DNA from 3 places in the Calothrix sp. NIES-2098 genome. Region 2 is predicted to be linked to each of the others. Evidence: riboswitches for the same ligand, from Rfam matches in the RefSeq annotation. Region 2 holds a riboswitch; each other region holds the start of a gene.

What was found. Region 2 has a riboswitch for cyclic di-AMP ahead of AACU33_RS11795 (glycosyltransferase). Riboswitches for the same ligand answer to the same signal wherever they lie in the genome.
Region 1: it holds a riboswitch for cyclic di-AMP, as region 2 does, so the genes downstream of both, ntrB (nitrate ABC transporter permease) here and AACU33_RS11795 (glycosyltransferase) in region 2, are expected to answer to the same signal.
Region 3: it holds a riboswitch for cyclic di-AMP, as region 2 does, so the genes downstream of both, AACU33_RS24735 (universal stress protein) here and AACU33_RS11795 (glycosyltransferase) in region 2, are expected to answer to the same signal.

What each region holds. Positions count from the first base shown of each region.
Region 1 covers NZ_CAWNKJ010000001.1:5,892,967-5,903,264, reverse strand. Annotated here, with positions in the region: gene AACU33_RS24785 (RNA polymerase sigma factor SigF) at 1-71, shown strand, start outside; gene bchD (magnesium chelatase ATPase subunit D) at 120-2,150, opposite strand; gene AACU33_RS24775 (hypothetical protein) at 2,274-2,882, shown strand; gene rnc (ribonuclease III) at 2,982-3,650, shown strand; gene AACU33_RS24765 (alpha-keto acid decarboxylase family protein) at 4,109-5,734, shown strand; gene AACU33_RS24760 (Glu/Leu/Phe/Val family dehydrogenase) at 5,790-6,959, shown strand; gene AACU33_RS24755 (sensor histidine kinase) at 6,948-8,138, opposite strand; cyclic di-AMP (ydaO/yuaA leader) riboswitch at 8,560-8,787, shown strand; gene ntrB (nitrate ABC transporter permease) at 8,877-9,728, shown strand; gene AACU33_RS24745 (ABC transporter substrate-binding protein) at 9,804-10,298, shown strand, end outside.
Region 2 covers NZ_CAWNKJ010000001.1:2,796,616-2,806,913, forward strand. Annotated here, with positions in the region: gene AACU33_RS11750 (HD domain-containing protein) at 1-381, shown strand, start outside; gene AACU33_RS11755 (hypothetical protein) at 505-702, opposite strand; gene AACU33_RS11760 (cysteine dioxygenase family protein) at 747-1,394, opposite strand; gene AACU33_RS11765 (NADPH-dependent oxidoreductase) at 2,280-3,101, shown strand; gene AACU33_RS11770 (dienelactone hydrolase family protein) at 3,226-3,981, opposite strand; gene AACU33_RS11775 (MgtC/SapB family protein) at 4,213-4,740, opposite strand; gene AACU33_RS11780 (peroxiredoxin-like family protein) at 5,109-5,906, shown strand; gene AACU33_RS11785 (hypothetical protein) at 6,370-6,627, opposite strand; gene AACU33_RS11790 (hypothetical protein) at 6,707-6,904, opposite strand; gene AACU33_RS11795 (glycosyltransferase) at 6,988-8,265, opposite strand; cyclic di-AMP (ydaO/yuaA leader) riboswitch at 8,424-8,601, opposite strand; gene AACU33_RS11800 (hypothetical protein) at 8,973-9,227, opposite strand; gene AACU33_RS11805 (ABC transporter ATP-binding protein) at 9,313-10,167, shown strand; gene AACU33_RS11810 (ABC transporter permease) at 10,124-10,298, shown strand, end outside.
Region 3 covers NZ_CAWNKJ010000001.1:5,882,339-5,892,636, reverse strand. Annotated here, with positions in the region: gene AACU33_RS24745 (ABC transporter substrate-binding protein) at 1-627, shown strand, start outside; gene AACU33_RS24740 (ABC transporter ATP-binding protein) at 679-1,515, shown strand; cyclic di-AMP (ydaO/yuaA leader) riboswitch at 1,547-1,669, shown strand; gene AACU33_RS24735 (universal stress protein) at 1,863-2,507, shown strand; gene AACU33_RS24730 (SLC13 family permease) at 2,740-4,077, shown strand; gene AACU33_RS24725 (hypothetical protein) at 4,306-4,914, shown strand; gene AACU33_RS24720 (OmpA family protein) at 5,102-6,970, shown strand; gene AACU33_RS24715 (Rab family GTPase) at 6,986-7,483, shown strand; gene AACU33_RS24710 (hypothetical protein) at 7,484-7,885, shown strand; gene AACU33_RS24705 (sensor histidine kinase) at 7,922-9,040, shown strand; gene AACU33_RS24700 (high light inducible protein) at 9,123-9,326, opposite strand; gene AACU33_RS24695 (high light inducible protein) at 9,370-9,573, opposite strand; gene AACU33_RS24690 (high light inducible protein) at 9,617-9,820, opposite strand.

The DNA of each region.
Region 1 (10,298 bases), 3.1 Mb from region 2:
GATATCTGCAAAAGGGAATTCAAGATCTAATTTGCTATTTGCAACCACAGGCTGTAGCAACAGGGTCATAGTCAATAGTCTCAAGATTATTAACTGTTGACCCTTGACCCTTAACTTATTTATCGAGATTTTAAATCAGCGATCGCACCTTTCGTCATAGCCGCAATAGCTTTATCGGTCGCTTTTGGTAGATGATAATACTTACCTCCGGCGGTTTGGGCTAATTCTTTAGCAAAACCAGTGGAAACAAATTTACTTTCCGTATCAATTACTAACAGTTGCATCCCCAAAGCGCGAATTCTAGCAGCAATTTCTAACAATTCGCTTTTGATATCTGGTTTTTCTCCTGGTTCTAGCTGTTCGCCTAAGGAACGTGCTAAGGGAATATTACCCCGCCCATCGGTGATCGCTACAACTACTACTTGCCCAATATCTCCACTCATTTGAGCATTTAACCCAACGCGTACAGCTTGGGTTAAACCATGCGCTAATGGGGAACCACCACCACAAGGTAGCCTTTCCAAACGGTTGCGTGCTAAAGCAATGGAACGAGTCGGGGGTAATAATACCTCTGCTTGTTCGCCACGGAAAGGAATCAACGCCACTTGGTCGCGGTTTTGATATGCTTCAGTTAAAAGTTGCATCACTGCACCTTTAGCTGACTGCATCCGGTTGAGAGCCATCGAACCAGAAGCATCTACCACAAATACTACCAAGGCTCCGGCTTTGCGTACTAAGCGCTTGGCGCGAATGTCTCCTTGTTCGACGATAACTTTGCGATCGGGGTGTCTTTCTCGACGTGCTTTCTGATACGGAGCAGCGGCTCTCAATGTGGCATCTACGGCAATGCGTCTTACCTTGCCTTTGGGTAACATTGGCTTAATGTAGCGCCCTCGGTCTTCTGAGAAGATGATGCTGCGGCTACCAGACTTACCTTGCCTCTTAGCCATCTGGGCAAAATAAAGCACACTATCATCAAGTATCACACCCTCCGGATCGAAAATAAATTCTTCAGGAATGCTGGGTGGTTCTTGTTGTTCTTGTTCCTCTTGTTCTTGTTCTTCTTCCTGTTCCTCTTGTTCTGATTCGTCTTGATTTTCTGGTGGTGGGGGAGGAGGTGGCGGTGGTGGGGGTGCTTGTTCTGGTGGTGGTGTCTGCACTACTGTCGCCCGCGGGACAATTACTAATTCCACAGCACGGCGCAAGTCTTCTGCATTGACGGTGTTGCGTCCATCTAAAGCCGCAGCAGCTTTGGCGACTCTAACAGCAAATAACTCGGCGCGGTGTCCTTCAACGCCGCCACGAATGGCTTCATTAACTAAATAGGTAATTTGATCGTGGGTAATGGTGACATCTTTCAACCATTCCCGCGCCAAGATAATTTGCGTTTTGAGCGCATCTAAGTCTTCGTTGTATTGTTGAAGAAATTCTTGGGGAGACTGAGAATAAGCGATCGCTTGCTCGACTGCTTGTACTCTTTGATCTAAGCCGAGTACTCCATCTGCGGAGAGTGCGATCGCAATTCTATCTAGTAAATGCTCCCGTAATGCACCTTCTTCTGGGTTGTAGGTAGCAATAAACAGCGGTTTGCACTGATGCTGAAAACTTATCCCTTCCCGTTCAATTTGGTTGCGTCCTTCAGATAATACTGTTAGTAGCTGATTGCTGATTTGGTCGTCTAGTAAGTTAATTTCATCAACATACAACACACCTCGGTTAGCTGTGGCGAGTAACCCTGGCTGAAATATTGTATCGCCTTGCTTTACCGATTGTTCCACATCCACAGAACCGAGAAGTCTGTCTTCTGTCACACCCAGCGGAATTTGCACAAAAGGCGCAGGGATGATTTCTGTGGGGACATCTTGAATGTCTTTATCTGCGTATTCTGCTAAAAGTAGGTCATCCCAATCTTGAGGTTGAGTGGGGTCGCAGTTGCTAATCGAGCCTGGAACAACTTCAATCGGTGGTAGTAGGGCGTGGATAGCACGTGCCATCACAGATTTTGCCGTACCGCGACGACCTGCGATCGCTACTCCACCCAATCCCGGATCGACAGCAGCTAATAGTAAAGCTAGTTTAATCGCTTCTTGCCCAACTACGGCTGTTAGCGGAAACGAAGTGATTTTAGGGGTGATAGTAGGCGCAGGCATGGTTTGGCAATATAGCTAGTCTCGGCTCTTAGCATATCAAGGTTCTGGCACATTTAGAATAAGTGTTATGACAACTTTGCCCACAGAGGGGGATAAAGGACAAACGACCCCATACTGATTTTTATGGCTTATAGTGATTTCAAACTTAGTGAGGTTATTGATTCCTTTGGTTTAATTATCCATGAATCATCTCAATTATTTGCAAGTACTCCAGAGCAAGAATGTAGCGATTTATTATCTACTATACTTGCAGAAAATGTAGATTTAGCTGTAGCTATCAGTTCTGAAAAAGCTCGCAGCGAAATGATAATTAGTCCAATTCTATTAGAAGTTAGACGCAAATTTAATTATCAAATAAGTTTATTTTCTGGAGTTGATTTTACTGTTGATAGCCAACGCGGTCTAAACGGTTTTTGTGATTTTATCTTGAGTCTGTCTTCGGAGCAGTTACTTGTACGCAGTCCGGTGGTTGTCTTAGTGGAAAGCAAGAATGAGAACTTAAGGTCTGGTTTAGCGCAGTGTATTGCCGAAATGGTAGCTGCTCAGTTGTTTAACGAGAAAAATCAAAATCAAATCAAGGCTGTATATGGTGCTGTGACTATCGGTACTATCTGGCAATTTCTCAAGCTGGAAGGAAATATAATTTCTATTGATTTGAGTGAATATTATATCAAGGATATTAAGAAAATTTTAGGCATTTTGTATAGTGCGATCGCCGAAAATAAACTATAAATATATAATCACTATTTGCATTTATTTTGATGATTGTAAGCGCATTATACTTTTACAGTGAGGCAACAATTAATTTCCGTAATAAGATAAACTATCCAAATGCATAAGCTTCTAATATTCCGCGATGCAACACTACTAAAGCAAGCACTGACCCATCGTTCTTATGTTCATGAAAACCCAGGAGAAGGCGAACATAATGAACGTTTAGAATTTCTGGGTGATGCTGTGCTGAATTTCTTAAGCGGTGAGTATCTTTATAATCGTCATCCACATAAAGGGGAAGATGAATTAACCCGTCGGCGTTCTGCATTGGTAGATGAGAAACAGTTAGCAAAATTTGCTATTGAGGTGGGTTTAGATTTCAGGATGCGATTAGGAAAGGGTGCAATTAGAGATGGAGGTTATCAAAATCCTAATTTGCTCAGTAGTACCTTTGAAGCTGTAATCGGTGCTTACTATTTGGATAATAATTCCAATATTGAAGCAGTTCGTGCAATTGTAGAACCGCTTTTTGATTCTGTACCTGAGCAAATAGTTGTGTCTCGCTCTAATGTAGACTCAAAAAATCGCTTTCAGGAATGGGTACAACGCAACATTAATCCAACTCCACCTAAGTATGTCACAGTTCAAGTTGGTGGTTCATCTCACGCACCAGAGTTTATCGCTAAAGTATTTGTGGGCGATCAAGAATATGGAGAAGGTAAGGGACGCAATAAAAAAGAAGCGGAAAAGGCTGCTGCCGAGGATGCGCTAGCTAAGTTGAAGTGAGAATAAATAGTCAGCGTTAAAAATTGAGATAATAAAGGCAGATGGCAGAGGGCAGAAGGGTGATGAAAACTCTGCGATTCTTTGCGCCCCTCTGCGTTTAAAAATAAAATTAAACATTTGCACTGTTCTCCAGAAAAAAGCGATCGCTCTCTCCTTTGCTGCTACCTTGAACAGCCCATACTTATCTCATGAGGTTATTTAAAACTCCAGTATCCGAGAAAAGTTATTTTTTTTGTCAAAAACAATGCATTTGCTTTTAAATTATTCAAAATAGAAGTATAAGAACACAGTTAACAGTTGCTGATTATTAGTGCAAGCTCTTAATTAAAATTTTTGGGATAAATCTAGTTACTTTTAATTTGCTCTTACGATTGTAGTAGTCTGAAATTGAGCCTGTTGAGTTTGGGCAGGTCAAGTTACTGCTCAAACACACATAGTCTTTGGGGAGGTAAATTAAGATGCCCCAACTAGCTCCACATATATTTGAGATTTTATTTCAGCAGGGCGTAAAACACGCATTTGGCATACCTGGTGATTTTGCTTTGACGCTATTTGATGCCCTAGCCGCTAGCAAAATTGAACCCATCATCATGACCCACGAACCCAGTGTTGGCTTTGCTGCTGATGCTTATTCTCGAATTCGTGGCTTGGGTTTAGCCGTAGTTACCTACGGTGTTGGTGGGTTAAATATGGTGAATGCAGTTGCAGAGGCTTATGCCGAAAAGTCTCCATTAGTGATTTTGAGTGGCGCACCAGGTATTCAGGAACGACAGCAGCATCAGTTGTTGCACCACAAGGTCAAAACCTTTGATACTCAGCGACGGGTTTACGAAGAAGTCACTGTCTACGCCACGACGTTAACTGACCCAAAGACAGCCGATAGCAAAATTCATCGCGCCCTTGACTACGCCATGACCTTCAAGCGTCCTGTGTATCTAGAAATTCCTCGTGACTTGGTTTATGCAGAAATTACAGAAGCGGAACATCGTCCACCACCCATCAAGCAAACCGATCCAGATACCTTAAAGGAAGCTGTTGGGGAAACCTTGGAAATGCTGGCACCAGCTAAGTCACCTGTGATTCTTACCTGTGCTGAAGTTCATCGCTTTGGCTTACAGCAGCAAGTAATAGCCCTAGCAGAAAAATTAGGTGTGCCAGTTTGCTCAACCATGTTAGGCAAATCTGTGTTTCCAGAAGGACATCCGCAATACATTGGGATCTACAACGGTGAAGCGGGCGATCCCTACGTCAAGAATACGGTGGAAGAATCAGATTGTCTGCTGATGTTGGGCGTGTTCATGACTGATATTAATTTGGGAATGTTTACTGCCCATTTAAATCCAAGTAGAACAGTCTATGCAACCTCTGAGCGCATTGGCATTAAACATCATGAATATCCCAATGTCAGGTTTGAGGATTTTATTAATGCCTTGTCTAGCAGTACGGCTCTACCCCATTGGCAATTATCCGACATCATGACAATGAAACCCCGTGTTGCTCAATCTCCGGGCAAAATTTCTATGAGTGGAATGCTCTACGAAATCAATCAATTTATTAATAGCAACACCTTACTGGTAACGGATGTTGGGGATAGCCTGTTTGCTGCCGATGACATCCAAATGCGGGAAGGGACATCATTTCTATCTCCCGCATTCTATGCCAGCATGGGGTTTGGGGTTCCCGGTGCGATTGGTTCTCAATTAGCCGATCCGTTGCGGCAGGCGATCGCATTAGTCGGTGATGGGGCATTCCAGATGACGGGTATGGAGTTGCTCACAGCTCAACGTTTGGGACTTAACCCGATTGTCATTGTCATTCACAACGATGTTTTTAACACGCTGCGAGTCATGGCGCATCAACAAGCTCCATTTGTCAATATTCCCAGTATTAACTATGCCCAATTAGCAGCAGTACTGGGGGGTCGTGGCTTCAGCATCGAAACGAGCGAACAATTTCAGCAAGCTCTGCAACTGGCGCGAGCAAGTCTAACCTTCAGCATTCTCGACGTTCATATTTCACCCGATGATGTTTCGCCTGCTTTACAAAGGTTAGGTCTTTTGTTTGCTCAAAAGCTCAAGGGATAAAGGCCTTGCTGAGTTAAAGTTCGGGCATTTCATAGAAGTAGAGGAGTTGAAATCAATGCTATCTGACACTTCTCACCTACGAATAATGACTCTGCAAGCAGATCGTAAAATAATGCAGCTTCCAGAGAGCATCTTTCAGTTTGCTGACGATCTAGGCCCTGCCAAAGTCATTCATATCTACGAACCTACCACTGGTTTAAAAGCCATTGTTGTGGTTGATAACATTGTCTGCGGCCCGGCAATCGGTGGAGTACGCATGGCTGTAGATGTGACGACAGAAGAAGTATTTCGACTAGCACGAGCAATGACTTTGAAAAATGCTATGGCTGAGTTACCCCACGGTGGTGGCAAATCTGCAATTTTGGCAGATCCAAAACTACCTCTGGTTGAAAAAGAAAGATTAGTGCGTACTTTTGCCCGATCGATTAAGGACGTCACCGAATATATCCCCGGCCCTGACATGGGTACTGATGAACGATGTATGGCTTGGGTAAAAGAAGAAATTGGTCGTGCAGTCGGACTACCAAGGGAAAAGGGAGGTATTCCCCTAGATGAAGTTGGAGCGACTGGTTATGGTTTAAGCGTTTGTGCGGAGGTAGCTAGTAGTTTCTGCAACTTGAATTTGGATGGTGCGCGAGTTGTAATTCAGGGTTTTGGTTCAGTGGGAAAACACGCTGCTCGTTTCTTAGCCGAAAAAGGAGCCATCCTAATTGCTGCTGCTGATTCCCAAGGAACGCTATTTCATTCTCAAGGTATTGATGTTAACGAACTAATAGCACTGAAAAATACTGGACAAAGTGTAATCAATTATCGCAATGGTAAAAAACTAGCACGAGATGCAGTTATTGATATTGAATGCGACATCTGGATACCAGCCGCTAGACCAGATGTAATCCATACTGATAATGTCAGCCGCTTGCAAACTCAGCTTGTTCTCCAAGGAGCTAATATCCCGTTTACAGAAGCAGCCGAAAATCTTTGCCATCAACGGAATATTCTGTTCGTACCTGATTTTATTGCCAATGCTGGTGGTGTAATTTGTGCAGCAGTAGAATATCGCGGTGGTTCTTTCACAGATGCTTTCCAGACGATTGCTGAAAAAATCCGCCACAATACGACGGTAGTTTTGGAGAAAGTTTTCCAGACTAGAATGCTACCACGGCAAGTGGCTATAGAACTTGCCAAGCAACGGGTTTGTTCTGTGAAAAACTTCTCATATCTTTAATTGCAAGGGAAAACTCACAGCAAAAGTAGAACCAACCCCAATCTGCGAAACTAAACTAATTTCACCTTGCAGTAATTTTACTAGTCGGGCAACTATTGCCAACCCTAATCCAGTACTTCCAGAAACAAAGGACTTATTACTACAACCGACACGAAAATAGGGTTCAAATATTTGGGTTTGATTTTCTGGAGCAATACCAATTCCGGTATCGGTGACTGCGATCGCCCATTTTTGATCGTCTAATACTTCACACTTTATCTCAATACTTCCAGACTCCGTGTAGCGAATTGCATTACTCACAAGATTTGTGACAATCTGTTGCAATTTTAATGGATCTGTGAATACCTGTTGAGGAGCACGAACGCAATTCAATTCAATCGGTAAGTTTTTTTCCCTAGCCAGAGGTTCCAACATTTCCAATACATTGTTGATTAATTCATAAACATTAGTCAACTCTGGTTCGGGTTGTACCTTGCCTGCTTCATAACGTGAGAGTTCTAAAATATCGTTAATTAGATGAAGTAAATGTCTACCATTGCGTAGCACACGCTCAATATGTTCTAGATTAACTTGGGTATCATTTACTCTATTTTGCTGTCGTTGTTGGCGTAAAAATAAATCTGAGTACCCAATAATTGAAGCTAAAGGACTTTTCAGTTCGTGTGCTAGTTGATGAAGATAGTCTTGATTACTATTAACTAAGCGATTTAGTTCTTCGTTATGGAGTGCTAGGGAATTATATAGCTGTTGTAATTCCCGCAAGCGTTCTTCAAAATAACTATTGAAACACCGAGCGATCGCTTCATCAATCACGGTATCAATTAATCGCATAGCACGCACGATTGCTGTTGGTGTTCCTTGCAATAAAGATATTTCTATAGTCTCAAATATTACTCGTCGTAATAAATGATATTCCCGCGCAATCTCTGCTGGGTCAAAACCTTGCGCAGCTCGTAGAAGCCCATGTTGCCAACTAGCAACCACTATCGACTTAACATCATTCCCCTGAGATTTTGAAAGTACTGTCACCATTGCTTTGAGTACCTCAGGCAGATGATTTTTGATTGCTGTATAAGATAAATCATCAGCGCTTTCAATATGCCGATCTTTACGAACCTCTATTACCCATTTCTGAAGGATAGTGTCAGTTTTTTCAGCCAGTACTTGACTAAAATCCATTATGTTAAATTATGTAAATAGATAGATAAGTAAAATTCTAGATGTAATTAGTTTAGCAAGATTAATATTGAAATAAATAATTAATTAAATTATGCAACTACCTAAAGGTATAGATTTTTAAATTTTTATTTTTTAGATAAATGCTGTGTCTGCTTGATAGCTTGCTATTCCCATTCCAAAACAGTTTGTATTATATTTGACATATTTTTTACTGTTAGCTAAATATTGAAATCGCTGAAGTTTGATGATTGTGCGTTAGCTCTGTCTACAAGCACGAGTCTTGACTAAAGAGTGATAAAATATACAAAAATTAACAATAGCGAATACCTAGAATATATATAGAATTTGGGTATTTAAATCAACAATTTAAATCTCAAGGCAGAGATTTTTACCGATCGCTCGTGCTATATTAACCGAAATTAGAGTAAGTCAGCCTAATCTAGCGCATCACCGTAGGTATCGCTAGAACGGAGGAACCAAATCTTGGGGCGTATCTCGTGAAGGATAAAAGCTAAAGTCTGAAGGCTAAAAAGAAAAAAGTGTTATTACACTTTATCCTTAATACCCTTGACACTTCATCCTTTTAAGAGAGGGGCATCTCTCAGCCCTAGCCCGTCAGCTAACTTCGTAGGCATTGAGAGGAGACTGAAGAGAAGACATTTTTGTAATCTCATCAGTGTCCAAGGCTGGTACTGCTCGGATGATTGTACCCGTGCTTAACATCTGTTGAGGTTCTAAATGATATTGCAACTAAATTTAGCTGCGGTTTTTGCTGTGGCTGGACAAGTAGCTTGGAAAAAAACAAAACCTTTCCTTGTTAAGGATGTTGTCATACTCCCTGCTTTAGGCTTCTTAGGGATAATTTTACTGTGGTGGGTTGTGGCACTCTTCAACCATGAATTAATGCCCACTCCCCCAGAGGCGCTAGTTGCTAATTTAGACTATATTTTAAATCCCTTCTATGAAAGAGGCCCGGGCAACTTGGGAATCGGTTGGTTATTGATAGCCAGTTTACGAAGGGTATTGTTAGGATTTCTCTTAGGCGCAGTTGTAGCAATTCCCCTAGGATTTCTGATTGGGATGTCCAAAACGGCAATGCTAGCCTTAAATCCCATCATTCAAATTTTTAAACCAGTATCGCCTTTAGCTTGGCTGCCAATTTCCTTAGCTATATTTAACTTGGCAGATCCTTCAGCAATTTTCGTCATTTTCATCACTTCTTTATGGCCGACAATTATCAACACTGCCCTAGGAGTTTCTAGCGTTCCCAAAGATTATTTAGACGTGGCAAGAGTACTAGAAATACCACGTTGGCGGCGCATTACCAAAATTATTTGGCCTGCCAGCTTACCCTATATTTTTACTGGATTGCGAATTAGTTTAGGCATTGCTTGGCTAGTAATCGTTGCTGTGGAAATGCTCACCGGCGGTATTGGTATCGGCTTTTTTGTTTGGGATGAATGGAGCCGTTTAAATCTGAGTTCAGTCTTTCTTGCTGTATTAGTAATTGGCTTAACTGGATTAATTCTTGATTACGCTGTGAGCAAAATTCAAGAATTAGTAACCCATCGCCCCACAGTTACTAAATAATTAGATTTTTTCACGCCAAAACCCTCAAAACCTCTTACCTCTGCATAAGGCAAGAATTAATTAATAGCTAAAGCCATGAGTGATATTAATCGCGATCGCTGGAATCGACGTGACTTTCTCTTAGGAATAGGAGCAACAACCGCCTCAATCGCCCTGTCCTCCTGCGCCATTAAAGGGAATACTGGTGCTAGAGGACTCACCGAAGAAGCCTTAGCAATAGAACCAGTAGTTAGATCGCAAGATTTAGAAAAGCCGGATATTACTGTCGGCTATGTACCTGTAAATGATTGTGCCCCATTTGCGATCGCCTGGAAAAAAGGCTTCTTCCGCAAATATGGTTTGAACGTGCAACTCAACCGCGAAGCCAGTTGGGCAACCTCCCGCGACGGCTTAATATTTGGTCGTTTGGATGCTGCACCTGTAGTATCTGGTGCTGTCACCAATGCCAGAATTGGTGCGGAAGGCGCACGCCACGCACCCTTATGCGCCGCCATGACAATTCACCGCCACGGTAACGCCATGACGATGAACAAAGCTATGTGGCATTCTGGGCTGCGTCCGTGGTACGAA
Region 2 (10,298 bases):
GGCGGCAAAGCTATTCGTGAAGAAATCCGCCAATCTTTTGGTGATGCAGTTGTCGCAATTATCGATGGTTGCACAGAGTCGGATACTCTACCTAAACCACCTTGGCAAGAACGTAAGAATCGATATTTAGAAAACCTGCGTCATTCTTCTGTCTCAGTCCGCAGAGTATCTTTGGCAGATAAACTACATAATGCCAGATCGCTACTAGCAGACTGGCGACAATATGGTGACAGCATTTGGACTCATTTTAAAACTGGTAGAGAGGGTACTTTATGGTTTTATCAATCATTAGTGCAAGTGTATCGTCAGACAGGCTCTGATTGGATGACAGAGGAACTAGAACGAGTTGTTGGTCAGTTGCAACAGGAAAATGTTAGCTAATATAAGTTTTTTAATCCCAAAAGCCCGTGCAAAGCTAAAATGTTTCAGTCCCCTTGCGGGGTTTTGTGCAAAGCTGATACCTTTGGCAGCGATCGCCTGAATTTTGTTGCTGGGAATGAATGATTAAGAAGATTTTGAATTATGAAAAACTAGTTTTATTAGCTTCTTTTTCGGACTATTTTCTTTTGGTAACTCCCAAATATCTCGTATTTGCTGTTGGCTATCGAGTAATAATTGAAGGTGAACTGGTAGTTGAGATTTGTGTCCAAAAAATCCAGGCTCACCATCTAGTATCTCGTTTTCAACTTTTCCATTAAACATAAGCTTCGACTCCTTCAAAGGCTAATGTTGGGGTCTATTTTTTGTCAATCTCCATAAGGTGCATTGGAATATCCAGAGCGAAAAGACCGAACACTTTTTTGTTCTGGATAATACTGATTTCTCAAAATGCTACCAGTGTCATTCCCCATCACATGAATTGAGATAGATGGAGTAAATACTGTAGTAGCTTTCACTGAATGAATATCTCCGTGAGGAGGTAATAAACGATAAATATCACCAGTTTTTACTTGATAATTACCAAGAATTTCTAACTGAGCAAATCCTTCTAATTCGCCGTTATCTAAGCGACGGTAGACTGTTTCTTCTTGTTTGCCTTGATATAATCCAACCAATCCCCAAGATAAATGGTCGTGAATAGGAGTGATGGAATTAGGAGGAATTACTAAACTAAAAATAGTTAAAGAACGCTCTTGAGAGCGATACAGCAACCATTGTCCAATACCACCACCGAAACTACTACTATAATTGGGTTGAGCAAAATGCTGTGGTAGCCATTGCCGTTTTTTTAAAAATGCAGCAAAATAAGGTTCTAAAATATTGAGAGTTTGTGCGCGATCGCCTGTTGTACTAGCAATAATTTCTTTAGCAGTAGCCACAAACTTAGATAGTTCCGGACTATCAACAAACCATTGATCTGCTTCTAGAGGTTTGAGAGTAGTTGTATAAGCCATAGAATTTTATTTGTATCGTTTGCGGGCTAATTACTCATCTGAATTCATAACCTACTGTTCGATCTAGAACTTGACGCAGAGCTTTAACCTTGGTGATAGCGGGTAAAATTATCGAGGAGCAAATTAACATCCAAATCAGGGTTTTGTTGATGAGTAAAAAAGCAAGTGCGATCGCCTAAGCTTAGAAAATTCTATCTCCGACATTCTCGCACTCGCTTTTACTGCCATAAAGTAGGTATCCATCCCCACCTAACACATTGCAACCAGCAAGCAAGGCCTTGATTTGCAATGATAACTGACTATATACGATCGGCTTCACCCACCGAAGGCGATCGCATTTAATAATTTACTACTGTTTGTTGGTCAATTTACCGTAGTTTGTTACATAAAAAAGCTTTGCACACTTTTCTCCTAAAATCAAGGGCTGTCTTAATAAAAGTTAAAAATTATCAAACAGGGTTGTAATTACTAACAAGAACTTACAGGTCAGCAAATAGTTGTATATCAATACAGCTATTTTTAGTAACTTCTCTTTCTTCAATCTAAAAATCTGCAAAATATAAACTTAATCTTAATGTTTTTGTATCCATCAATACATATTTGCTCAAGCTTTTATTGGATGCTACTATTTTGTAAAATATAAATTGCTTTAAATCGACCGACTTATAGTAGATTAATAGTAAATCACAACTCAAGTAACTTCTTACGATTTATAAAATAATTAGCATCACACCGATCGCTGAAGAATTAATGACTCTCCAGTAAGAAGTTGCTCATAAATTCTCCGAACTAAAATTGATTCACAAACAAATTAATGTTAAAGAAGCTATTCTGCCACCTGAGCAATATGCAGCTTCGTCACTCAAAAGCTAATAATTCGTAATTATGACCAATCCAACTGAGTTATTCCATCGTCGTTATGGTGTAGATGCATTTAATGCAGATATTCCTTGGAATGAGACAATATCTAATTTGCTGTCTCACCGTTCGATTCGTGCTTACCTGAACGATCCCCTCCCAGCAAACACCTTAGAAACATTGATAGCAGCGGCACAATCTGCATCAACTTCCTCAAATCTCCAGACGTGGAGTGTAGTTGCTGTCCAAGATCCCCAACGTAAGGAGAAGTTATCGCAGTTAGCGAATAATCAAGCACATATTCGCCAATGTCCTTTATTTTTGGTGTGGTTAGCAGATTTGGCAAGATTGGCATACATCGCCGAAAGTCAAGGATTACCTCATGAAGGCTTAAATTATCTGGAAATGTTTTTGGTAGCGGCTATAGATGCAGCATTAGCCGCACAAAATGCGGTTGTCGCCGCGGAATCTCTAGGTTTGGGAACAGTTTATATTGGCGCGTTGCGCAATCGTCCAGAAGCAGTGGCTGAGGTTTTAAACTTACCGCCTCATGTTGTTGCTGTATTTGGGTTATGTGTTGGCTATGCAGATTCATCTGTAAATGTGGAAATTAAACCGCGTTTACCCCAAGTAGCGGTATTGCATCAAGAGACTTATCAATTAGAGAAACAAGATGAAGCGATCGCAGATTACAACCAAATCATGAAAGCATTCTATAATTCCCAACAGATGAATGTTCCTGGGGATTGGTCAGAACACTCAGCTAAACGGATAGCGTTTATTGAATCTTTATCAGGACGCGATAAGTTGCGGGAAGTTTTGAATAATTTGGGGTTTGAGTTGCGATGAACAAATGCTGGGTACTGAACCAGAGAATCAGTACCCAGCACCCAATCTCTATTAATTAGAGGAGGACACTTGCGGAATGCGGGTTTCCCACGCCAATTGCTACAGCGCAGAGAGTGTTTGAGATTTAGACTGTTTGCAGTTGCAGGGTTTTTTGGAATAGTTCTAAAACCTTTTGCCAAGCGTCGGCGGCGGCTTCGGGATTGTAGCTGGCGCGATGGTTGCAGAAAAAGCCATGCTCTGCACCTTCATAGCGGAAGATTTTATGAGGAATTTGATGTTTCTTGAGTTCGGCTTCAATTTGTTCTGTGTGTTCTAGAGGGATTCCTCGATCTTCAGTACCAAAGAAGGCGTAAATGGGGCCTTTAATCTCTGAAGTATGAGTGATAGTAGGTTCACCACCACCAGGTATAGAGTTGGTAATTCCGCCACCGTAGAAGGAAGCTGTAACTTTAATATCTGGCAGAGTAGCTGCTAAGTACACAACATGACCACCAAAGCAGAAACCAATAGATCCAATTGCATCTTTTTGGACATTTGGCAGAGTTCTCAAGTAAGTAATTGCAGCTTGAATATCACTCAAGATTTCTTCTGCTGTGGTTTGTTCTTTATAGCCTCTACCACGTTGGATATCTTCTGGGGTATATTGAGCCTCGAAACCAGGAGCAGTGCGTTGATAAAGTGCGGGAGCGATCGCTACATATCCTTCTTGAGCCAACTTCTCTGCAACTTCCCGAATATGAATATTTACTCCAAAGATTTCCTGAATCACGATCGCGGCGGGGAATTTTCCCTCTTTTGCAGGTTCAGCTAGGTAAGCATCAATTTGCAAATCGCCGTTTGGGACTTTAACTTGAGTTGTGCGAATTCCTGTGCTTGTCATTTGAGAATTTAGCCTACAATCTCGTTGAAGGTGGATTGCTATTATACTAATACTGCTGTAAATCTATCGATTTACCGTATTTTATAACAGCATCATTTCACAACCCCATCAGAAAGGCAAGTACTTTAACCAAAATCCCAAGCAGTCAAGTAATTAAAACTGCTACGCTCTGAACTACGGACAGTTTGACAGCAGTAAATGTCTTCCTCTGCCTAAGGCAAAAATTATCTCTCAATCATCATCCGAGGTATCGATGAAATCCTCACTACTTCCTTCTTTGCCTTGTCCCATTAGAAGCTCAAATAAATGATTCAGCCGTTTTACCCCACTGAGAATAATTAAAGTCAGTAATCCCCCAATTAAACCCATTTGCCACAAACCACAGCCGATTGCTGCTCCTAACCCAGCCGCAGTCCATACACAGGCGGCTGTCGTTAATCCCCGCACTTTTGGCCTCTCAGACTTTCTGGGAGACTCTTGTAAAATCAATCCGGCTCCGAGAAATCCCACCCCAGTAGCTACACCCTGAATTGTCCGGCTCAAGGCGTTGGTAGCTGCATAAGGACTATCACCCTCAGCCTGCAAAGGAATCATCACAAATAATGCTGCTCCCATACTTACCAACATGAATGTTCTCATTCCTGCTGGTCTACCCCCCTGCTGACGATTGAATCCAATCATGCAACCAACCACAAGGGCTAGAACTAATCTGAATGCTATGTGCGGCCAATCGTCGGGGGTAAGAAGCATATCTCCCATTATTAGATTCCTTCTTTGAGATATAAAAATTTATCAGTAAAAATTTAACTACTGTAAGTCAATAGGTTTAATTGATATTAACGCAAGTTTAACAAAAGATTAAAAATAAGTAAATTAATATACATAGATCTGCTATAAAAAATACGCTAAATTTATCGACTTAACGTATTTAAAGCTACAATTCATCAACTTAAGAAGATGTTTGAAAAGTTCCAATTTGAGTAAAAAAGCTCTCAGGCATAAGCTGTATAAACATCAGAACAGCAGCATTGAGAGCGAGAGCTAACTAATACCAATTTGAAAATCGGCGTTAATTCTCCCAAACTGGACTAAAATTTACATAGCTAAATAGTAGTTAATCTATTGTAATGAATCCCTACACTATCCTAAGTCAGAGCGAACTTCAGCGTGTTAGTGATGGTATGACCCGACCTCTGCTAGAAAATTGCGAGACAGCCTCACACATTCTTGTTTTAGTCTGGCCACAACTTGGGGATTTTGATAGTTTGGAATATGCGTGGTGGTTACAGCGCGAAGCTAAAAAATTCCCTCCTGAAAAACTCGCTATTCGTGCAGTGGGAATTGGCGATCGCACTTCTGGAACAAGATTCTGTCAATATACAGGATTTCCACCCCAAAATTTATTTATTGAACCGAATGCAGAACTACATCAGCAACTCCAACTTTATTCAGGGCTGAATCTTTCTGTACCTGGAATTTCTGTTTCTGTGAAAGCTTGGCTAAATCTATTGTTAATGTGTGCAGGGTTTGGAAGTCCGGGAACGCTAAGAGAAGTTTTTCGGGGATACAAAGGAGATCGTCAAACACCTCAACTAATTGAAGATGATGAAATTATTCAAGGTACTCCTCTACCTACTTTTAAAGGCTCGTTTTTCAAATTAGCTGGCGGTAGTGGGTTTCAACGTCCCTTTGAATTAGCTACTCTCCGGCTACGGAATATGGTGGAAGTTCTGAGTAATTGGCAGACTTATGTACCTAATTCTGCCTACTTAACTCAGCGTGGTGGAACTTTTCTGTTTGATAGCAAAGGCCAGTTACTTTACTCACATCGAGATCCGGGAATTCTGGGCTTTGCTGCTAATATGAGTCAGCCCCTGTCATTTTTATCCTCAATCGAAACAGATAGCTTTACCTCCAATTACTGATTCCTATAGTACCGCAGGTAGCAAGAAAGGCGATCGCATCACTTTGCATAGCCAGCTGGTAGTGGATGTTAGTAATCCTAAAGCCTGCAACTGAACTTTCCATCCAGCTGTTATACCAAATCAAATAACATTTGTGACACATCAATAATATTCTAGAGGGCACGGCAGTGCCGTGACCCTACAATCTGTCGCATTCTTTTTTTTAATTGGTATTACCTAGTAGGACTGAAATTTGTTTAAGTTCCACTAAAAATAGGAGAAAAAAAAGCTTTATAACTGTCAATCAACCTACATCAAGCACAAATTTTGAAGAATTAGTGCAAGTAGGTTCAAAAATCAAATCGGATTGCGATAGACATTAATTACTCAATTAAAGAGTAAAAAATTTGGCGTTGCTGAATGAATGTATGAATTAGCCGTATGCATTTGAAATTGTATACTCTGATTCAGCAACACCGAAAATTTAATTGAGTGTATCTCCTATCTCCTGAGTAATTTTGATTTGCTCTTGACTACACTTCATCAATTCATAGAGATCGTAGGCATATAATTCTTCATGATTTGGCTCACTACTTAAGCTTGTTGCTACTATTGGATCGCCATAACCATTGGTTTTCCCAATGAGTAAAAGCTTTTGACCTGCGTACTCTCCAATTAACTTGAAATCACTTTCAGGAAAAAAACTTACATCAGTTAAAAAACTCCGGTTTTGAACGGGCATTTCTACTCCTACTGACTTCAAGACGTCTTACCATTCAAGTTTTTGTTATAGATGAAATGAAACACCACCTATCAAAAACTTATGAATTTTTTACTTTTATCCAACTGGAGTACAAATCTTCAATAAATCTGCTGTAACTACCATCTTCCTGAGATTTTTTCAGCATTACTTTCAAAGTAGTAAGATAAGCACCATTTATGAGTTGATGTCCGTAACCACAAACTTGACCAATTTGCCCTGTTGTTTGATGCAAGGCATTATCTCCAATCTGTAACATGGCTGTAATTCCTGAATTATCTGGTTAAGTGTTGAATACTTGACTATTTGTGAATGCAACAATTTAGTCTTAAGCAATCAAAGTTATGCTGCAATTTGAGATTTTATTGAAGATTTAGCTGATGTTTGAGTCAGCAAATGAGTGTACAACCGATTTAATCCAGAGGCGACACTATTCCAGCTAAAGGCAACTTCAACCCTTTTTCGACCAGCTTCACCTAATCTGTCTCGCCAAGCCGGGTTTGTCAGAATCCGGTCTATCGCAGAGGCAAAACTAGATTCATGTTCGGGTGGCGCTAATAGCCCTGTAACTTCTGGTATGACTGTGAACTTTAATCCACCAACATTACTGGCTACTACTGGAGTTCTACTCGCCATTGCCTCAATTGCTACTAAACCGAAGGGTTCATAATGGCTGGGTACTACGCAAACATCAGCAGCAGCATAATAGTAAGGCAGAATAGTTTCATCTAGGCGACCAGGAAAGGTTGTGCAATCTTTTAGCCCCAGTTGAGCTACGATGTTCGCAATGCGATCGCGTTCGATGCCATCACTTTGACCAGGACGGCTACCACCACCAATTACTAATTGCAGGTTAGCTTTACCCCTTAAACTTGATTCTGCAATTGCTCTGACTAAAGTTTCAATTCCTTTACGCCGATCGAAACGACCAACATAAAGAACCATCTTGACATCAGGAGCAATTCCTAAATGTTGACGTGCAACAGACCGTTGAATTCCTCCAAATTGATCGATATCCGTTCCACAAGGAATGATTTCAATCCGTCCGTTTCTAGAAACAAGTAGCTGCATATGTTTCTTCTCTTGAGGACTGGTAGCAACTACGCAATCTACTGTTTCTAAACAAGCTTGTTCTACAGCTAATCTTTGAGTAGCAATCAGAGGCACATTTCTAATACTTCTATATTTTACTGCTCCTAAAGAATGGTATGTATGCACCTGGATCAATGGTTGCTGCTTTTTCAATTCCATACCTACCCACGAAGACAACCAATAGTTGGTATGAATTAGAGAGTAGTTGTATCCTTGGCGCTGCTGAAATTGTTGAAACTGGTCAATAAATTCAGGTAAATACTCAAACAAATCGTCTCGCCCAATAAACTGGGCTGGCCCAGTTTTTAACCTAATAGTCCGACAGTTGCTGCTATGTTGCACGATTCCTGCTTGTTCAGGATCGCTACGACGTGCGAACATATCTACTTGCCAGCCAAGCTTTGCTAGGGCAAGACCTACTTGACGCACATATACGTTTTGTCCACCAGCTTCTTCTTGACCAATTTCAGCAGCAGGGTCGCCATCAACAGATATTAAGGCGATACGACGGTCTTTATTTGTGAACATAGTAAACTTTTACCTCAAGGCAACTAGTCTGCCTCAGATGCCAGAAACATAGGTTATATTTTCCTTGCCTCAGGATCGAGGGCAGGTACAACGAAGCGCAAAGTTACCAGCCAAGGATACTGACGAGACAAAGCATTGATTTTAATTATGCTGCTCGTTCAATCTCCTCTCAATGCCGACGAAGTTAGCTGACGGGCTAGAACTGAGAGATGTTCTTCTCTAGATAATTCTGGCTTTGTGTTTGAAGTTTATGCTTCACACTTTAGCTTTGAACTGTCTCAGAGATACGCCCCAAACTTGGTTCCTCCGTTCCTTGTTTACTTCCATAAATAAATGTCTATGGAAAAAACAATGGATTAGGCAGACTGATTTAATTTTTAGCAATTTTAACTTTCATCTGTTAGCAATGTCAAGTTAATGACCAGAGAAATTATGATAAGTGCCGCATTTATTTGTTTATGACTTATCTTTATCAATCCTAATAATAGGTTAGCTGACACAACAGTAACACTACCATTAGATATATAAAAAATCTTCCGCATAGTTCTAATTTCAGTTAGCAACAAGATAGCTATCTCACAGAAGACGAACGCTAGCAAATCAAATTAGGGTCTTTAATACAGAGGGTTAACCTTAATTATTGATTACATTTAATACTGTTGATAATATCTATGCACTAGGGATGTGTAGATCGCCCAAACCCAGCATCAATAAGTGTACCCATTTGCTCGAAAGTCTTGAGGCTGAGGCAATGGGTAAGCATCAAATTGCTTGCAGTTTTGCTTTATCTGTGCGATCGCTAGATTAAATAAATTTTGAGCCGCAACAGCGCGATCTATTGCCGCTAAAATTCGCTTAAACGGTATTTTCTTTAAACTATCTCCAGGTCGAGGCAGGTGAAAAAGCAAGACATTGCGATACCAGCGATCGAAGACAAATACCCTATACCCATTTTCATACATGGTGCTGAAGTTGACTCTTGACTTTTACATAAAATATGCGAAGCTAATATTTAGCTTGTCTAAATATTGAGAGTGCATCAAACTCGTGACTAGACTTACGGGAAACACTGGTTTATCGGAATCTTCTGCTAGTAGCCCTCAAGCGGTGATTTTAGAAACGCAAGGACTGACGCGTTACTTTGGTAAAGCTGTTGCTGTCAATGATTTGAGTATCACGGTAAAACAAGGTGAGGTATTTGGCTTACTCGGCCCCAATGGCGCGGGTAAAAGTACAGCAATTAAGATGTTGACTACCCTATTGCCCCTAAGTGCAGGGAGCGCAACCATAGCTGGCTATGATGTGACTCATCAGGCGGCTGCTGTGAGGCGGCTATTTGGCTATGTACCGCAAGCGTTGTCTGCTGATGGTAGTCTGACAGGTTACGAAAACCTGTTAATCTTTGCCAAGCTATACGATATTCCTGTGAAGCATAGGCAAAGGCGTATTCGGGAAGTACTAGATTTCATGGGTTTACAAGACGCAGCCCATCGCTTAGTACGTAACTATTCTGGTGGCATGATTCGCAAGTTAGAAATTGCTCAATCGATCATGCACCAACCCAAGATTTTGTTTCTAGATGAACCGACTGTAGGACTAGATCCGATCGCCCGGACTCAAGTATGGCAACTCGTACAACAACTGCGTGTAGATTACGGCACAACCATATTTTTAACTACTCACTTTTTAGAAGAAGCCGATAACCTGTGTAACCGCGTGACGATTATGCAGCAAGGCGAAGCTGTGATTACAGGCGCACCTAGCGATTTAAAAGCTGCTTTGGGTAAGCCGAATGCAACCTTAGACGATGTCTTTATTCATTACACAGGGGATCAATTAACATCAGGAGTCAACTACCGTGATACAGCCAGAACCAGACGTACAGCTCAACGGTTGGGTTAAGCCAAAAGCTACTCGCCGCGCCAATTTGATTTCTACAATTATTCAGATATTTACAAAAACCCTGGTGATTGCCGAGATGGAAGTGCGGAAACTCCGGCACGATCCTACCGATTTAGTAGTCCGAGCCGTGC
Region 3 (10,298 bases), 3.1 Mb from region 2:
GGACACCCAGATCGACTATTGGGAGTGATGGAATCTTTCATCGAACAATATCCTAAAACTTATCGTTCTTTAGTCAAGGCGATGATTGAAGCTTGCCAGTATTGTAGCAAACCAGAAAATCGCCAAGAAGTTGCCGAACTAATTACAGATCGTTCCTTTACCGGAGCAAAACCGAAAAAGCCAGGTGCCCCAATTACCAAATTTACAGGGCCAGCAATTCTCGGCAATTACAACTATGGTGGATTTGATGGTAAAGACCGCACCATTAAAGCTGCTGATAATACAATTTTCTTTGATATTCCTGACAACCTTCCCAAACAACCAGGAGAACACTCGACATTTTTATGGAGATCTAGAAGTATCTGGTTAATGACCCAAGCAGCACGTTGGGGACAAATTCATCAATTTCCTAAAAATGCTGAACAGCTAGCCGAAAAAGGTTGGCGAACAGACCTTTATCGCGAGATAGCTTCAGAAATGGGTATTGAATGTCCTAAAGATGATTACAAGGTAGAACCAAAAGAAGTATTTATCGATAAAAAAGGTTTTGACCCTAGCGATCCTGTTGGCTATTTAAATAGTTTTGAAATTAGGGCTAACGCTCCCACTCGCTTTTTTATGTCTTAATTCCCCAGTCGCAATATTGACTAACGACTAAATTATCAGGAGCATTTGATGATGGAATATACTGCATTACCAATCAATACCCAGAACGAAGTTAAGCCCCGCACTGGATTTCTAGAAATCGAAAATTTAGTCAAGTCATATCCGACACCAGATAAAGGTAATTTTGTCGTATTAGACGGCGTTAATCTCAGCATTGGTGAAGACGAATATATTTCTGTAATTGGTCACTCTGGTTGTGGTAAATCAACGCTATTAAAAATTGTAGCGGGGTTAGAAAAAGCAACTTCTGGCTCTGTACGGCTAGATGGTAAAGAAATTCGTCAGCCAGGAGCAGAAAGGATGATGGTATTTCAGAATTATTCGCTTTTACCTTGGTTAACAGTAAGAGAAAATATTCGTTTGGCTGTAGATGAAGTGCTAAAAAATGCCAATCGATCTGAAAAAATTAGCATTGTGAATGAGCACTTGGCAATGGTAAACTTGACCGCGGCTGCTGACAAATATCCCGATGAAATTTCTGGTGGTATGAAACAGCGTGTGGGCATTGCTAGAGCTTTAGCAATTCGTCCCAAAATGTTGCTGATGGATGAACCTTTTGGAGCGCTGGATGCGTTAACTAGAGGTAAATTGCAGCGACAAGTATTGGATATTTGGGAAAAGCATCGGCAAGCAGTAATGATGATTACTCATGATGTAGATGAGGCGATTTATATGTCAGATCGCATCGTCTTAATGACTAATGGCCCCGCGGCCACAATCGGAGAAATCTTAGAAGTGCCTTTTCCTCATCCACGCGATCGCGCTGCTATGCGCAACTCCAAAGAATATTTTGAATTGCGCAACCACGCCCTGAATTTTCTCGATCGCTATTTCACGCAAGACGAATAAATTAGATTATGATGCTTTTAGTGGGTAGCCTAATTCAAATTCGTCAAATTCTGGATTTGAAGCGGAGGAACCAATGTTTGGGGCTAATCTTTATGAGAGACACCTTCCAGTCTTAGCCCGTCAGCTAACTCCGTCGGCAGTGGAAGGAACCGCCAAAAACTTTGGCTTTCATACCAGTTGTTATTGGGGTTTCTTTTACCGATTTTAGTTATTGGTCGTAAGTCATCTGTCATTAGTAAGAAATTACAATGACAAACGACAAAAGACAAAAGGACAAAGTTGGTTACCCTACTTCTCATTTTTCATTTTTTTCATGGGAGAGAAGTTAAGCTGTGAAAATCAAGCCAATGTTAGTGCGCCTGCAAAGCACCATCGGTCGAGATGACTTAATTGAGCAAATGGTATTGCTACCAGAGCCAAAAAAAACCTTTTCTAAACAAGCTTCGACAGCAAAACCAGTTAACTTAATAGTCGCTTATGATGCATCTCCCAAGAGTCATACTGCGCTAGATATCGCCTTCTGGATTGCTCATCAAACGCGCTTGGCCACCAACACACCAGTAACAGTTCAAGCCGTTTATGTAGTCACAGACAAGCATAAGAGTCAGTATTCAGATATCTCTAGTTTTACCAGACATATCACTCCCTTAGAATGTCCGGCAAGCAATGTATCTAAATCTGTCACACCCGTTTTAACTCAACCAAAACTGCAAGCAATAGCACCCCATTTACAAGAGAAATCCTTGGCTGTCTTGCAACAAGCAGACAAAATTCTTTGGCAAGCACGCAGTCTCGCTGAAGAATGGCAAGGTTCTTTTAAATCTCATCTAAGGTTTGGTTCTATTGGTGCAGAACTTAAAAAAGTTGTGGAATTAGAAGCTGCCGATATCCTATTTATAGGTTGTCGATCTGTTAATCATCCTATTATCAAAGCACTAGGTTTTGATTTTCCTTGTGCGGTTTTGGGTATCCCCAACTGTATTGATGAATAAATTTTGGTAAAGAGTTCAGTCACTCTTCATTTAATTAAGTTTCCTCGGCTTCCTGTTTGATTTCTGAAAAAAAACTCAACATATCTCTAGTTCCCTTTATGTTTCCCGTTTTGTGTTCCTTGCCTTGACGAGTAATTTCATAAATCAAATGGGAGTTTTATATCAATAAGTCACCTATACGTAGGTGGCTTTTTTCACTATTATGCAAATAATAGACTTTGGGAAAGATAGCGTGGAAAATTGGCAAGCAATCCTCAGCATTATTACTTTTATCGCTGTCATTATCTTAATCATGACAGAATGGGTACATCTTACCATTGCTGCTTTATTAGGAGCATTATTACTAGTTTTTACTAATGTCATGACTTTAGAAGAAGCCGTTGGTTACATTGGTAATAGTCATGGCACGCTAGGTTTATTCTTTGGAGTTATGGTATTGGTACGCGCATTTGAGCCTACCAAAATATTTGATTACTTAGCCACACAAATGGTGCTATTGGCTAAAGGGGATGGTAAGCGTCTTCTACTTGGAATTGTGGGAATTACTACTCCCATTTGTGCAGTTTTACCCAATGCGACAACAGTAATGTTATTAGCACCTTTAATACCGCCAATGGCACAAGAACTAGGCATCAATTTTGTACCTTTATTAATTTTAATGGTATTTATTGCTAATAGTGCTGGACTACTCACAATAGTTGGCGATCCTGCTACTTTCATTGTTGGTGATGCAATTAATATTAGTTTTGTAGATTATTTATTACGCTTGAGTTTAGGTGGAGTAATAGCCGTTGCTACAGTCACAGCTACATTACCGTTTTTATTTCGTAAAATTTGGCATACAAAACTAGAAAATCTCGAACAATTGCCACACCCACAAATTAATCATCCGCGTATTTTAACAATGGGTGCAGTAATTATAGCTTTTGTACTAATATTTTTTGTCATAGGTGAATCTTTACCAGTTCCCATCTCACCTGCGGCTGTTGCTTTATTAGGTGCAGCATTAGCTTTACTTTTATCAAACCAGAGTAAAATCGATTCAGTTCATAACATATTAAAGGATGTAGACTGGAGCACATTAATATTTTTCATGAGTATCTTTGTGCTGATTGGTGGATTAGAAAAGACAGGTGTAATCAACGGTTTATCAGGAATATTAGCAATCATTTTGGGAAAAAATATTCTGTTGGGTTCCCTAGTTTTATTATTTTTTATAGGGATATTATCTAGTATTATTCCGAATATTCCGTTAGTAGTGGCGATGGTACCTTTACTGAAACAATATGTTGTCAATGTGGGATTAGCACCAGCTGCTGTTCTCGCATCAGACTTTCAAGGACAATTTCCTCCAGAAGTTTTACCGCTGTTTTATGCCATGATGTTTGGTGCAACTTTGGGAGGTAATGGCACATTAGTAGGTGCATCTTCTAATATCGTCGCCGCCGGAATCTCTGAGCAACACGGACGCCGGATCTCTTTTAAAACATTTCTCCACTACGGGATACCAGTAATGCTACTGCAACTCATAGCAGCAGCTTTGTATGTGTTGTTTCGCTTTTTACTCTAAGTAGGGAAGAGGTAGAAATTCCCCAAACCCTCTTCTAAGGAATAAATTTTTTAACTATTACTTAATATTTACAAATATAAACTTGTATCCAGATGCATTTCTTCCTTAGGGGGGATGCATTTGTTTGTTGTATTCAATGATTCTACCATACGGAGAGATTTTTGATCGCCGAATCTGGTAAAACAACTATAAGTACAACTACTTTTACTCTGGATAAGGATTAAACCCATGAACCCGCCTGAAGAATATATTAATAATAATTTGAGAGAGCTAGGGGAAGGGGGGTCAACTCAAGAGAACAACAAATTACAATTGAATGGTACAAATCTGAGCGAACTTAACAGTTTAGATAGAGTCAGGGATATTCTTTTTGGGAACCAAGTCAGGGAGGTAGAAAAAAGGTTCGCCCGCTTAGAAGAACGCCTAGTTAAGGAATTAACTAACGTGCGAGATGAGACAAAAAAACGTTTAGATTACTTAGAAACATATATCAAAAAAGAAGTTGAGTCTTTAACAGAACGTTTAAAAAACGAGCAACTAGAAAGAGATGCAGGTTTGAAAGCACTTGCTGAGGATCATAAAAATCAGGCTATTTCTTTAGAAAAAAAATTTGCTCAATTTGATGAACAAACTACTAATAGCCAGCGGGAACTGCGCGAACATATCCTCAACCAAGCTAATAGCCTGCAAGATGATATTAGACAAAAATATCAGGAAATCCTGACTTTGCTGGAGAGGGAATCTCAAGAACTGCGCAGAGACAAAACTGACCGTTCCAAGCTTGCATCTCTGTTTACAGAACTAGCTATCAGGCTGAACTCTGATATGAAGTCTTAATTTAAAGCAAGGAGATAAGATTTTTTCCTCTCTCCTTGCTAAATTTTTAATTTTAGATAATGGATATATCTTGAGAAATTATAAATTAAAAAACGAAATTGCTTTATGGCAAATATTATAGTCGCTGAATGTATACAATTAAAAAAGCGAAACTTAATGATTAATTGTCAATCGGGGGATTTGAAACATGAGTAATAAATCCACGAATGAAATATCTAAAGAATCCCCTAAATTACAAACTAACGGTAGTCAAACCAGCTTGACTGTAACTTCTGCAAGTAAGCGCGAAACCCAGCGCTTAACGCAGTCGCCTAAAGTGGAAAGCACTCCCCCAGCTACAGAACTTCCGCTAAAAAGCAGCGATGAATTAAGTACACTTCGCAGTTTACTTCTTGGTGTTGAACCAACTCAACTTAACAAACTCTACGAACGATTAAATAACCCCCAAATTCAAGCAGAAGATATCAGCCGTCTGCTTCCTGAAGCGGTAATTTTGCGGTCAAAGGAAGATAAACAATTGGGGGAAGCAATAGTATCTACTGTAGAAACAGCAATTCATTCCTCAGTCAAACAAGACCACAATATACTTTCAGAGGCGTTCTTTCCAATAGTGGGGCCAGCCACGCGCAAGGCGATTTCCACCGCGCTGGAAGAGATGATGCAATCTTTGAATCAAACTCTGGAACATAGCTTGTCACCGCAGAGTTTGCGATGGCGGCTAGAAGCAAAACGCACGGGAAAATCATTTGCCGAAATTATCCTACTACGGACGCTGGTTTATCGCGTAGAACAAGTATTCTTGATTCATAAACAAACTGGATTATTGTTGCAGCATATCGTAGCGCCTAGGGTGACAACTCAAGATCCGGATTTAGTTTCAGCGATGTTGACAGCTATCCAAGATTTTGTCAAAGATTCTTTCAATGTGGAAAAACAAGAAGGACTGCACAGTTTGCAGTTTGGAGAACTCACTATTTGGGTGGAAGAAGGGCCACAAGTTGTATTAGCAGCGATGATTCGAGGAAAACCGCCTCAAGACTTAAAGTTAATTCTACAAGATGCGATCGCCAAAATTCACCTCAGACTGAGTAGCGAAATTAAAGATTTTACTGGAGATACAGAGCCATTTGCAGCTAGCAAACCTTATTTAGAAGCTTGTTTAGTTGAAGGCTCGAAGTCCACACGTAAACAAAATTATACTTATGCGTGGGGTTTATTAGGTACAATAGCGATCGCCTGTGGAATTTGGGGATTTTTCACCCTCAGAGAACAATTCCGTTGGCATTCCTATATTCAAAAACTTGAGTCTCAACCAGGAATTATAGTTGTTAATACCAAGCAGCACCAAGGTAAATATTTAATTTCTGGAATGCGCGATCCTTTAGCTGTAGATCCCAATACACTTATACCGCAAGCAAATCTCAATCCTCAAAAAGTAATTAGTCAGTGGCGAACTTACATATCATTAGATCCGCAATTGCTTACCATAAGATCTGAGAAATTACTCCTACCACCAAAAACAGTATCATTAACAGTTGATAACAATGGCATTCTCAATGCTACTGGTTCTGCACCTCGCCAATGGATTTTAGAAACACGAAAGTTGTGGCGTTTTATTCCAGGGGTCACTCAATTCAATGATACAAATCTTCAAGAAAGCGAACTGATTCAATTAGAGCTATACAAACAGCAGATTGAACAAGAAACGCTATTGTTTGCAGAAGGGACAACAGAGTTTATTCCTGGTGAAGCTGATAAACTCACTAATCTAGCGATGAAAATAAATCAGCTTTTAGATATTGCCAAATATCTTAATAAAGATATACGTCTGCAAATTACAGGACACACTAGTAGTACTGGAACTGAAGCGAGAAACAATTTTCTTAGCCAAGCCCGTGCCAATAAAATCTTATCTTATCTAACTTCTCAAGGAATCAACACTAGTAAATTTAATGCTGTAGGTATAGCTTCTAACTCATCTTTATCACCAGCATCGGCACAGGAAGCTAACCGCAAAGTCTCCTTCAAAATATTTATAAACAACACCGATAACTGAAGTAATTATTAATTTATGCTCCAGAAAAAAGTATGTATGGTAGGTGCATTTGCCACAGGTAAAACAAGTTTAGTGGCAAGATTTGTGAGTAGTATTTTCTCAGAGAATTACCATACAACTGTAGGCGTAAAAATTGATAAAAAAACAGTAACTATTCAAGATCAAACAATCAATTTAATACTTTGGGATCTCTATGGAGAAGATGAATTTCAAAAAGTGCGGATGTCTTATTTAAGAGGCTCATCTGGGTATTTATTAGTAGTAGATGGTACCCGTAAGAATACTCTCGAAAAAGCCTTTGACCTGCAAACGAGAGTTGAAGAAGCGATTGGTAAAGTACCATTTATTTTGATACTGAATAAATGGGATATGACCGAGGAATGGGATATCGATCCTATAGAAATCGATGCTATCAAACAGAAGGGTTGGACTGCGATCAAAACCAGCGCTAAAAGTGGTCTAGGTGTAGCAGAAGTTTTTCAAACTCTTGCTGAGAAAATCATGGATGGATAAATGCTAGATATTCCCACTGCTGTTATTGCTTATTTGTTGACTTTTATTCTAGAAGAACGCTCGCTAGCCTATCTTTTAGTCAACAAAGATGGCTGCTTATCTGCTTGGGGAGGAAAACTAGCTGTATACGGAGTTAATAACTTAAAAAAAGGAGAAAATATCAAAGAACAAGTATTTTTTCTAGAAGGTCTACTGCCATTAGAGGATTTTCCGATATTTTTACCACGAATTAAAACTGAATACGGTATTTGTGCAGATCTTCATCTTTTTCCATCAGAAGAAGGTGATTGGGTATTATTTCTGGATGCAACATGGGATGAGAAACATGATGCAATCGTTCAACAACAGTTTAATGAATTTAGCTTGTTAAAAGAAAAATTAATTAAAATTTTCAAGCAGTAGTTTGGATAAAAAACTAATTTATGGTGACATAAACTCATGACTGACTCTATCACAGACGACCTATTCGCAGCTTTGAATATTCTAGTGTTAGAGCGACTTAATCTCGGTTCCTTTAAAATTACTGGGAAAGTCCCAAATTGGTTAAAACACTTTTGTCATCCGAGAGCGACATCAGGTACAGAAGTTTTAATTCCAGAAGAACAGTTTCCTTTTTTAAAAAATTTTTTAGTTGATGCTGAGGAATTTTGGCAAAATAATAGTGCTAGCAAACTTACTTCTGGCTTCTGGACTGATAACGATGTAGCTGGTCAAGAATATCATTTTGAAGCTTCAGCAATTTGTTTAAATAATAGAAAGTTTTTATTAGTTCAATTACTAGAAGATGTTTATACAGAAAAGCAATACATCATTCAAAAAGCCAGAGAAAATCAATTAAATTATCAACAACTTATAAAAGATAAACAAAAGAAAGAAGTTTTAATTCATTGTATTATTCACGATATAGCAGGACAATTAAGCAGTATTAATTGTTGTCTTGCTCTGTTAGAATTTGAAAATTTAACACCCAAAGGACAAGAACGGTTAGAAATTGGCAGACAGCAGACAATTAAGCAAGAAATGCTGATTCGGGAGATATTAAATGCATTCTCGGCGGAGATGCGATCGCTCGAAGCATTTACACTCGAACCCGAACAAGCACCGAATATTTTAGCTTCTGTACAGGAAGTAATCAAGCTGTTAAGTCCGAGTTTCGCCCTCAACAATATGCAATTACGGCTTGCGAACAACATTGACTTCACAGCAGACTGGAGAGTAGTTGGCGATCGCTCGCGTTTAGATAGGGTAATTTCAAATCTAGTAGAAAATGCACTACGCCACAGCTCACCAGATTCTACTGTGGAAATTGGTTTACAACAGGATGAAAACTCTGTGCTAGTGACAGTTGACGATCGGGGTACAGGAGTAGCGCCAGAAATCGCAGATACCTTATTTCAAAAATTTGCCCAAGGTAAAAATAGATCGGGTAGAGCCGGTCTTGGGCTTTATTTTTGCCGAATTACAGTAGAACGCTGGGGAGGAAAAATTGGTTATTTACCCCGTCCTGAAGGTGGTTCTCGATTTTGGTTTCGTCTACTAAGACCAGAACATAAATAATTTATGAGCGTGTCTCAAAGACCAAAATTCCCGACTTTTTGCAAAAGCCGAGAATCTAAGTTTCTCATTAATTATTTAGGAATTAATAGCCAATGATGTGCAGTACATCGCGCAGAACGCTAAATCCTGCTAAATCCCACAATAGATAAGCAAGGAAGCCAATAGCTGCTAAACGACCATTCCATAATTCAGCTTGAGGATTCCAGCCAAAGATGAAAGCATTACGATCTACGCCATTATAAGCTTTGGCAACTGCTGGTAATTCAGTAGAAGGGCGAGTTTCCATTTTTTTGTCTCCAAAAACAAGCGGTTTTTTGTGAAGTTAATTGTTAGTAACCGATGAGATGCAATACGTCGCGCAGAACGCTAAATCCTGCTAAATCCCACAATAGATAAGCGACGAAACCAATAGCCGCCAAACGACCGTTCCAAATTTCGGCTTGGGGAGTCCAGCCAAAGAGAAAGGCATTGCGATCTACGCCGTTATATTCTGTAGCAACAGATGGCAATTCAGTAGAGGGGCGAGTTTCCATTTTTTTGTCTCCAAAAACAAGCGGTTTTTTACGGATTGAATCTTTAGTAACCGATGAGGTGCAATACGTCGCGCAGAACGCTAAATCCTGCTAAATCCCACAATAGATAAGCAACGAAACCAATAGCCGCCAAACGACCGTTCCAGATTTCGGCTTGGGGAGTCCAACCAAAAAGAAAAGCATTGCGATCTACGCCGTTATATTCTGTAGCAACAGATGGTAATTCAGTAGAGGGGCGAGTTTCCATTTTTTCTACTCCAAATTCAGCTTTTTTGCGGATTGAATCTTTAGTAACCGATCGGATGCCCGACATCGCGCAAGATGCTATATCCAGCTAAATCCCACAGTAAATAAGCAAGAAAAACGATCGTTGCAAAATTACAGTTTTATATTTCTATTTGGGGTGTTCAGCCTCAGATAAAAGCATGGCGATCGCGTCGTTATATTCTGTGGCAATTGTTGATAAAACGCTGGAAGATTTAGTTTCCATTTTTCTCTCAACAATTGCTTGCTTAATTTAAATGTAACGTTTTATAAATTGTTTGCTTTCTGTCTATAGGCACAAACACTAAGCATTTCTTGTGGAAGATCGATAAAAGCTGTGGCAGCTAATATATCCTCCTGAAGATGGTGTAAAAAGAATAGTTGTAAATAAATGTAACGTAGATAACATTAGAGAGCATTAAAATTAGGCAATTACTTTTAATAAAAGTGCCCGTCAATAA